DNA from 2 places in the Desulfofundulus thermocisternus DSM 10259 genome. Region 1 is predicted to be linked to the other one. Evidence: riboswitches for the same ligand, from Rfam matches in the RefSeq annotation. Region 1 holds a riboswitch; the other holds the start of a gene.
What was found. Region 1 has a riboswitch for thiamine pyrophosphate ahead of BR83_RS0106380 (sulfide-dependent adenosine diphosphate thiazole synthase). Riboswitches for the same ligand answer to the same signal wherever they lie in the genome.
Positions count from the first base shown of each region.

Region 2: it holds a riboswitch for thiamine pyrophosphate, as region 1 does, so the genes downstream of both, BR83_RS16785 (thiamine phosphate synthase) here and BR83_RS0106380 (sulfide-dependent adenosine diphosphate thiazole synthase) in region 1, are expected to answer to the same signal.

Region 1 covers NZ_JMLG01000005.1:94,016-98,123, reverse strand. The annotation lists gene BR83_RS0106385 (sigma-54-dependent Fis family transcriptional regulator) at 1-1,314, shown strand, start outside; TPP riboswitch at 1,389-1,500, shown strand; gene BR83_RS0106380 (sulfide-dependent adenosine diphosphate thiazole synthase) at 1,592-2,374, shown strand; gene BR83_RS0106375 (Fur family transcriptional regulator) at 2,446-2,871, shown strand; gene BR83_RS0106370 (DNA polymerase III subunit alpha) at 3,007-4,108, shown strand, end outside.
Region 2 covers NZ_JMLG01000025.1:6,517-10,624, reverse strand. The annotation lists gene BR83_RS0112140 (amidohydrolase) at 1-851, shown strand, start outside; gene BR83_RS0112135 (response regulator) at 961-1,368, shown strand; TPP riboswitch at 1,473-1,593, shown strand; gene BR83_RS16785 (thiamine phosphate synthase) at 1,649-2,710, shown strand; gene thiC (phosphomethylpyrimidine synthase ThiC) at 2,716-4,017, shown strand.

The sequences.
Region 1 (4,108 bases):
GAGGGCTATCTCGCCATCACCAATGAGGGCCGTATATTAATGCTCAACCAGCCCATGGCTGAGCTGCTGGGCGTTAGCATCGATTCAGCTGTCGGACGGCATATTCGTGATATAGTCCACGATAAACGCCTGCCCCAAATTCTCTGGACCGGTAGATTCCAGTACGGGGAACTGGTTCGTATCCAGGGCAGGGAAACGGTGGTCATGCGTATGCCCCTTTATAACCAGGGCAGGCTGGTGGGTGCGGTGAGCAAAGTTATTTTTCAGGATGTGGAACAGCTGCTGGCCCTGGCAGAAAATATCAGTTCCCAGAGACGAACTTTCCCCTGCCATACCACAACGTTTGGCGACAGTCACAGCGTACGTTATACTGTGGATAGCTTGATTGGTAATAGTAAAGTTATTACCCGGCTCAGGGAAACCGTAAGCCGGGTGGCTCAAGGACCTTCTACTGTATTAATTCGTGGAGAAAGTGGCACGGGTAAAGAACTGGTGGCCCATGCCCTTCATGCCAATTCTCCCCGTCATAAAGGACCCTTTATTAAAGTTAACTGTGCGGCTGTACCTGAAAACCTTCTGGAATCGGAACTTTTTGGTTATCAGGAAGGCGCTTTTACTGGAGCCCGGAAAGGCGGGCAGGTCGGCAAGTTCGAACTGGCCAACGGGGGAACTATTTTCCTGGATGAGATTGGAGATATGCCCCTGCCCATGCAGGCCAAAATATTGCGTGTCCTGCAGGAGAAGGAGATAGAACGCCTGGGAGACAGCCGTCCCCGCCCCGTGGATGTGAGGGTGGTGGCAGCTACCAACCGCGATCTGGAGGAACTCATCAGGCAGGGACGCTTCCGGGAAGACCTTTACTACCGTTTGAACGTGGTTTCCATTTATATTCCACCCCTGCGGGAAAGGATTGATGATATTCCCCTGCTGGTTAATCATTTTATCCAAAAATTTAATTGTGAGTTTGGTGTTATTGTGCAGGATGTATCGCCGGAAGTTCTGGAGGTATTCTGCAATTACCACTGGCCGGGTAATGTACGGGAACTGGAAAACGTACTGGAGAGGGCCTTTAACCTCGTGGACGGAAATACTATAGAACTTAAACATTTGCCGCCTTACCTTCAGCAGGCAAGCCAGGGCAAAAAGAGAAACCTGTTCAACCACACGCTGGCTACATTATTGCGTGAAGTAGAAAAAGAGGCCCTCCTGGAGGCCCTGGCTGCAGCTGGCGGTAATAAAATGCAGGCAGCCAGGAATCTCGGTATATCCAGGGCCTGGTTATACAAAAAGATGAAACAGTACGGGATTAAATGAAAAACTGGAGAAGGAAATTCCTTTAAGTTGTCGAATTATATGGCTATAGTTCTGGCAGCTGCCATGAAAATGTATATTTGACAACGGGGAGCTCCTGTTAGGGGCTGAGAAAGGGCTAGTGAGCACCTGACCCGCTAAACCTGCTCGGGGTAATGCCCGCGAAGGGAAAAAGCCTGTTGGTATTCCTGTAATGGCGCATCCTTTCCGTGGGTGCGCTGTTTTATTTAATCGGGCTATATAATGGCAGATGAGACCAGGTTTAAGGAGTGTTGTGTTTATGATGCACCTTGAAGATGTGGTTATTTCCAAAGCTATAATTTCGAGATACCAGGAGGAATTGCTGGAAGCCCTGGAGTCTGATGTTGCGGTGGTGGGTGGAGGTCCCTCAGGGCTGGTGGCTGCTTATTACCTGGCCCGGGCCAACAAGAAAGTAGTTCTTTTTGAGCGTAAGCTGAGTATCGGTGGCGGCATGTGGGGTGGAGGAATGATGTTCAATCAGATTGTGATTCAGGATGAAGCTCTGCCCCTGCTCGAGGAATTTAAAATCTCTTACAGGGTATTTGAAGAAGGATATTATACGGCCAGTTCCGTAGAAGCAGTTGCCGCCCTGACCCTGGGTGCAGTACGGGCCGGTGCAAAAATCTTTAATTTAATTTCTGTAGAAGACATTATGGTAAGGGATAACCGCGTTGCCGGGCTGGTCGTTAACTGGACCCCTGTTGACCTGGGTCGCCTGCATGTGGATCCTCTGACGGTACAATCTTCCTATGTTATCGACTGCACCGGGCACGATGCTCAGGTGGCCGGCATGGTAGTTAAAAAAATGGGAGCGGTTTTAAAAACCACAACCGGTACGCTGGAAGGAGAGAAACCCATGTGGGCTGCACGTGGTGAAATGGCTACCGTTGCCAATACCCGTGAAATTTACCCCGGGCTGATAGTTGCAGGCATGGCAGCCAACGCGGTTTGCGGTGGCCACCGTATGGGACCCGTGTTTGGTGGAATGCTCCTGTCCGGACAGCGAGCGGCCAGGATTATTCTCGAGGGAGATAAAACTTGACATAAAAAAAGAAAAGGATATATATTAAAGCTATAAAAGTAGCTGTTATTAAATAGAGGGGGTGAGCTGTTGTGATTAAGCCCAGGCGTATGACCAAGCAAAAAAAGTTGATCCTGGAAATCCTGCGTAACACCAACACTCACCCCACAGCCGATTGGATTTATGAACAGGCCCGCAAGCAGATCCCGGACATCAGTCTGGGTACGATTTATCGCAATTTAAATAACCTCAAACAGGCTGGAGAAATTATGGAACTTAATTATGGCAGTACATTCAGCCGTTTCGATGGTAATCCTCAAAATCATTACCATTTTGTCTGTGATGGGTGCGGGCGTATTTTCGATCTTGATCTCCCACTGATGAATAATCTGGAGGAGAAAGTGAGCAGCCTTACGGGTATGCAGGTTACGCGCCACCGGCTGGAATTTTACGGGTATTGCCGTGAATGCCAGGCAAAGCAATCTGAAGAAGAAAAACAGCAGCCGGATGAGGTATAAACCGAAACCATCATGTCTGGCAACCAGAGGGGGGCCTGAGCGGGCTACCCCCTTTTTCTGTCTCTTTGGGGCAGGATTTATTATAAATTTAAACGAATGAAAAAGATAAAGCCAGGATTCAGGGGTGTTAAAAATATGTTCACACACCTGCATGTGCATACCGAATACAGCCTGCTGGATGGTGCTGCCCGGATAAAAGAAGTCGTGACGCGTGCCCGGGAGCTGGGCATGAGTTCCCTGGCCATTACAGATCATGGTGTCATGTTTGGGGTGGTCGATTTTTATAAGGCCTGCCAAGAACATGGGGTTAAGCCTATTCTGGGCTGTGAAGTTTATGTGGCACCCCGCACCATGAAGGATCGTACACCCAGGGTGGACGACCATCTCTACCACCTGGTGTTGCTGGCCGAAAACCAGGACGGATACCGCAACCTTCTGCAAGTGGTGTCCCTGGCTTTTACGGAAGGGTTTTATTATAAGCCAAGGATAGATAAAGATACACTGTCCCGTTACAGCAAGGGATTAATAGCTTTAAGTGGATGCCTTGCCGGTGAGGTTACTGAAAACCTCCTGGCCGGAAAAAAAGAAAAAGCTGTAGAAGCCGCTGCCACTTACCAGGATATTTTCGGGCGCGGAAACTTCTTTTTAGAGTTGCAGGATCACGGTCTTCCTGAACAGCGCAGGGTCAACCAGGAACTGCTTCGCCTGCACAGGGAAATGAATATACCTCTGGTAGTAACCAATGACGTGCATTATGTGAAAAAAGAGCACGCTGAAATGCAGGACATCCTGCTCTGTATTCAAACTGGCAAAAGTGTGGACGATCCCGGCAGGATGAAGTTTGACTCCCAGGAGCTGTATTTGAAAAGTGAAGAAGAAATGGCCTTTTTATTTGGAGAGCTGAAAGAGGCCATGGAAAATACCAATTTTATTGCTGAACGCTGCAATGTAGAGCTGAGTTTCGGACAGATACACCTGCCCTATTACGAAGTTCCCCCGGGTCATACTGTGGACAGTTACCTGGAACAGCTCTGCTGGGAGGGAGTACGCCGCCGTTATGGGGAAGTCACCGAACCCGTAAAACAGCGCCTGGAATACGAACTGAAAGTTATCCGGCAGATGGGCTATTCCGCCTATTTTCTTATTGTATGGGATTTTATTCATTATGCCCGGCAGAACGGTATTCCGGTGGGTCCGGGCCGGGGTTCTGCAGCCGGCAGCCTGGTAGCCTATGTGC
Region 2 (4,108 bases), on a different contig from region 1:
GGTCCGGGGGAGTGACCACCGTGGCCACCGGTCCCGGCAGCGCCAACATCCTGGGGGGAGAAATGGCAGCCCTGAAAACCGCCGGCCAGGTAGTCGACCGGATGGTGGTCCGGGCGCCGGTGGGCCTGAAAGCGGCCCTTGGCGAAAACCCCAAGCGCACTTATGCCCGCGAGAAGAAAATGCCCGCCACCCGTATGGCTTCGGCGGCTCTTTTAAGGGAGGCCCTGGCTAAAGCCAGGGATTACCAGCGCAAGCTGGAAGCGGCGGCAGCCGGCCGGGGCGAGCATCCCGGCCGGGATCTGAAGATGGAAGCCCTGCTGCCGGTTCTGCGGCGGGAAATTCCCCTGCGGGTACACGCCCACCGGGCTGACGACATCATGACCGCCCTGCGCATAGCCCGGGAATTTGATCTACTGCTGGTGGTGGAACACTGCACCGAGGGTTACCTGGTGGCCCGGGAGCTGGCCGCTTACGGGGCCATGGCCGTGGTGGGGCCGGTGATAACCAACCGGGCCAAGGTGGAGCTGAAGGGTATTTCCCTGGAGACCCCCCGGATTCTGGCCGAGGCCGGGGTTACCTTTGCCATTATGACCGATCACCCGGTGGTGCCCATTCAGTACCTGGCGTTGTCCGCCGCCCTGACCCTCAGGGGCGGGCTGTCCGAAGAAAGAGCTCTGCGGGCCATTACGCTGGATGCAGCCAGGATCCTGGGCCTGGAAAGCCGGCTGGGCAGCCTGGAGCCGGGTAAGGACGCCGATATAGTGGTGTTGAGCGGCCATCCCTTTGATCCCCGTACCCGGGTAGTCAAAACTTACATTGAAGGGCGCCTGGTTTATCTACCCCGGCCATAAAAATTTTATTTTTCTTAGCAGGATCAGATAATTTCCCTGTCGAATATTCATGACGGAAAGATTAAACTATAATGTTAATTAGTGTCATATTATGTCGGAGGTGTAGGGAGTGAGAGGGGAGATTCTTGATGTTCTAATAGTTGACGATCAGCCCGGAGTACGTTACTTGCTGGAGATTCTCATTAAAGAATTCGGCCACCGGGTACACACTGCGGAAAACGGGCTGGTAGCCCTGGAGAGGGTACGCCAGATTCATCCGGATGTAATCTTTATGGATGTAAGAATGCCTTTAATGGACGGCCTGGAGACGCTGCGGCGGGTTAAAAAGATCACCTCCGACACCGTTGTTATTATCATGAGCGCTTATCTTTCCGATCATACCGTCGAGCAGGCCCTGAAGAATGGCGCTTATTGCTGCCTGGCCAAGCCCTTTGATATAGAAAAGATCAAGGAGCTGATCCAGGCTCTTTCCTGGCAGCACCGGAAAAGGGACTGGAATCAGAGCTATGTAATTTAGGTTCCAAGCCTGGTAATTTAAAATTTGCAACTTCAAAATATAAGCAGGAAAAAATTTTTTTTAAGCGAATAATTACATACAATATACAGGTAAATAAGGGCATTTTCAACCCATGGGGGTGCCCGGCGGCATCAGCGGTTGCCGGGCTGAGAAAAGCGTTTAACGCTTTACCCTTTGAACCTGATCTGGGTCATACCAGCGTAGGGAAATGGGTGAACCGTTAGCGTATTACACCCGTCTCCTGATCAGGTAGATGGGTTTTTTTATGGGAGGGGTTTTTGTGGGGGATTTTTACCGGGTTCTGGACGCCAATTTTAACCGTGCCCGGGAAGGACTGCGGGTGGTGGAGGAAGTAGCCCGCTTTATTCTGGATGATCCGCAAATAACCATGCGCATTAGAAAAATACGGCACCGTCTGGGCCTGCTGCAGGAGAAGCTTACCGGGCAGGGGATTGTTCTGGTCGAGGCCCGGGATGTTTGCAGGGACGTGGCTGCTCCCGCCCCTCCGGCAGCGGGAGAGGAAAAAATCAACCTTTTACAGCTAATTACGGCCAATTTCAAGCGGGTGCAGGAAGCCGTCCGGGTGCTGGAGGAGTATGCCCGTCTCCTGCCGTTCCCCGCCCCTTTTAAAGAAATACGCTATGAAGTGTACGCGCTGGAACAGGAAATGGCCGGCCGCCTGGTGCGGCCGGGTACGGGCAAAGTTCCCGGGAGGGTTGATTACAGCCTTTATGTGATCACGGGCGATAAATTCAGCCGGGGAAGGCCGCTGGTGGAAGTGGTCCGGGCGGCCATTGAAGGCGGGGCCACGGTTATCCAGCTGCGGGAAAAAGATTTTACCGCCCGCCAGCTGGTCGATGCCGGGCACCAGCTGCGCCGTCTGACCCGGGAAAAGGGAGTAACCTTTATTGTCAACGACCGGGTGGATATAGCCCTGGCGGTGGAGGCCGATGGTGTCCACCTGGGTCAGGACGACCTGCCCGTGGGTATGGCCCGGAAAATCCTTGGCCCCGGCAAAATTATCGGTGTTTCCACCCACAGTGTAGAGCAGGCCCTGGAAGCCCAGCGGCAGGGGGCGGACTATATCGGTGTGGGACCCGTCTTTGAAACCCGGACCAAGGATGATGTTCAGGCTCCGGTGGGTGTGGACCTGGTGCGGCAGGTGGCTTCCGTGGTCAGCATTCCCAAAGTGGCCATCGGGGGCATCAAGGCGTACAATGTGGAAGAGGTGATTGCCGCCGGGGCTGACGGAGCGGCAGTGATCACGGCAGTGGTGGCGGCAGAAGATATATCCGGCGCTGCCCGCGAACTGCGTTCCCGGATTGACAGGACAAGGAGGTAATAAACATGACCCAGCTTTTAGCAGCCCGGAGAGGAGAAATAACGGCGGCCATGCGCCGGGTAGCGGAAAAGGAAAAATTACCGGTGGAGGAAATTTTAAAGAAGGTGGCGGCCGGAACGGTGGTCATACCGGCCAACAGGAACCATGGTAATCTGGACCCCTGCGGCATTGGTGAGGGCCTGCGGACGAAAATAAACGCCAACCTGGGAACATCCACCGCCTTTCCCGATATTGAAGGTGAGCTGACCAAACTGGAAGCCGCCTTAAAAGCCGGGGCCGACGCGGTGATGGACCTGTCCACGGGTGGAGACCTGGATGGCTGCCGCCGGGCAGTTATTGCAAGGAGCCCTGTACCGGTGGGCACCGTGCCCATTTACCAGGCGGCTGTGGAAGCCCGGGAAAGGCGGGGCGGTATTGTCAGAATGACCGCCGACGACCTCTTTGCCGTTATTGAAAAGCAGGCTGCCGACGGGGTAGACTTTATCACCGTCCACTGCGGGATCACCCTGGAAGCCATTGGCCGCCTGCAAAGGCAGGGGCGCGTCACCGATATTGTCAGCCGGGGCGGTTCCTTCCTGGCCGGGTGGATGCTGCACAACGGCCGGGAAAACCCCCTGTACGAGCATTTTGACCGCCTGCTGGAGATATGCCTGCGTTACGACGTTACCCTGAGCCTGGGGGATGGCCTGCGGCCCGGGTGCCTGGCCGATGCCACCGACCGGGCCCAGATTCAGGAGTTGATTGTGCTGGGTGAACTGGTGGACCGGGCGCGGGCGGCGGGTGTCCAGGCCATGGTGGAAGGACCCGGACACGTTCCCCTGGACCAGGTGGCGGCCAACGTGCAGGTACAGAAAACGTTGTGCAAGGGGGCTCCTTTTTACGTCCTGGGTCCCCTGGTTACTGATGTGGCACCCGGCTACGACCATATTACCGCTGCCATTGGGGGAGCGGTGGCTGCCATGGCCGGGGCGGACTTCCTGTGCTACGTAACTCCTTCCGAACACCTGGGGCTGCCCACTTTGGAAGACGTGAAGGAGGGTGTGGTCGCCTCCCGCATTGCTGCCCACGCGGCGGACCTGGTCAAGGGGGTGCCGGGAGCCCGGGAATGGGATCTGGCCATGGCCCGGGCCCGCAAGGCGCTGGACTGGAAGGCGCAGATCAACCTGGCCATTGACCCGGAAAAGGCCCGCCGGTATCGCGAGAAACGCAATCCGGCCGGGACCAGGGCCTGCACCATGTGCGGCGAGTTCTGCGCCATGGAGATTGTGGCCAGGTACCTGGGTGCGGAGAAAGTGGAGGAATGCTAAAAAGGCCCGGTTGCGGGTGAAGGGACGGATGAACGCCGTCCCTTTTGATGATTATATTAAAAAATACGGCACAAAACTTTCGGGATGGTGT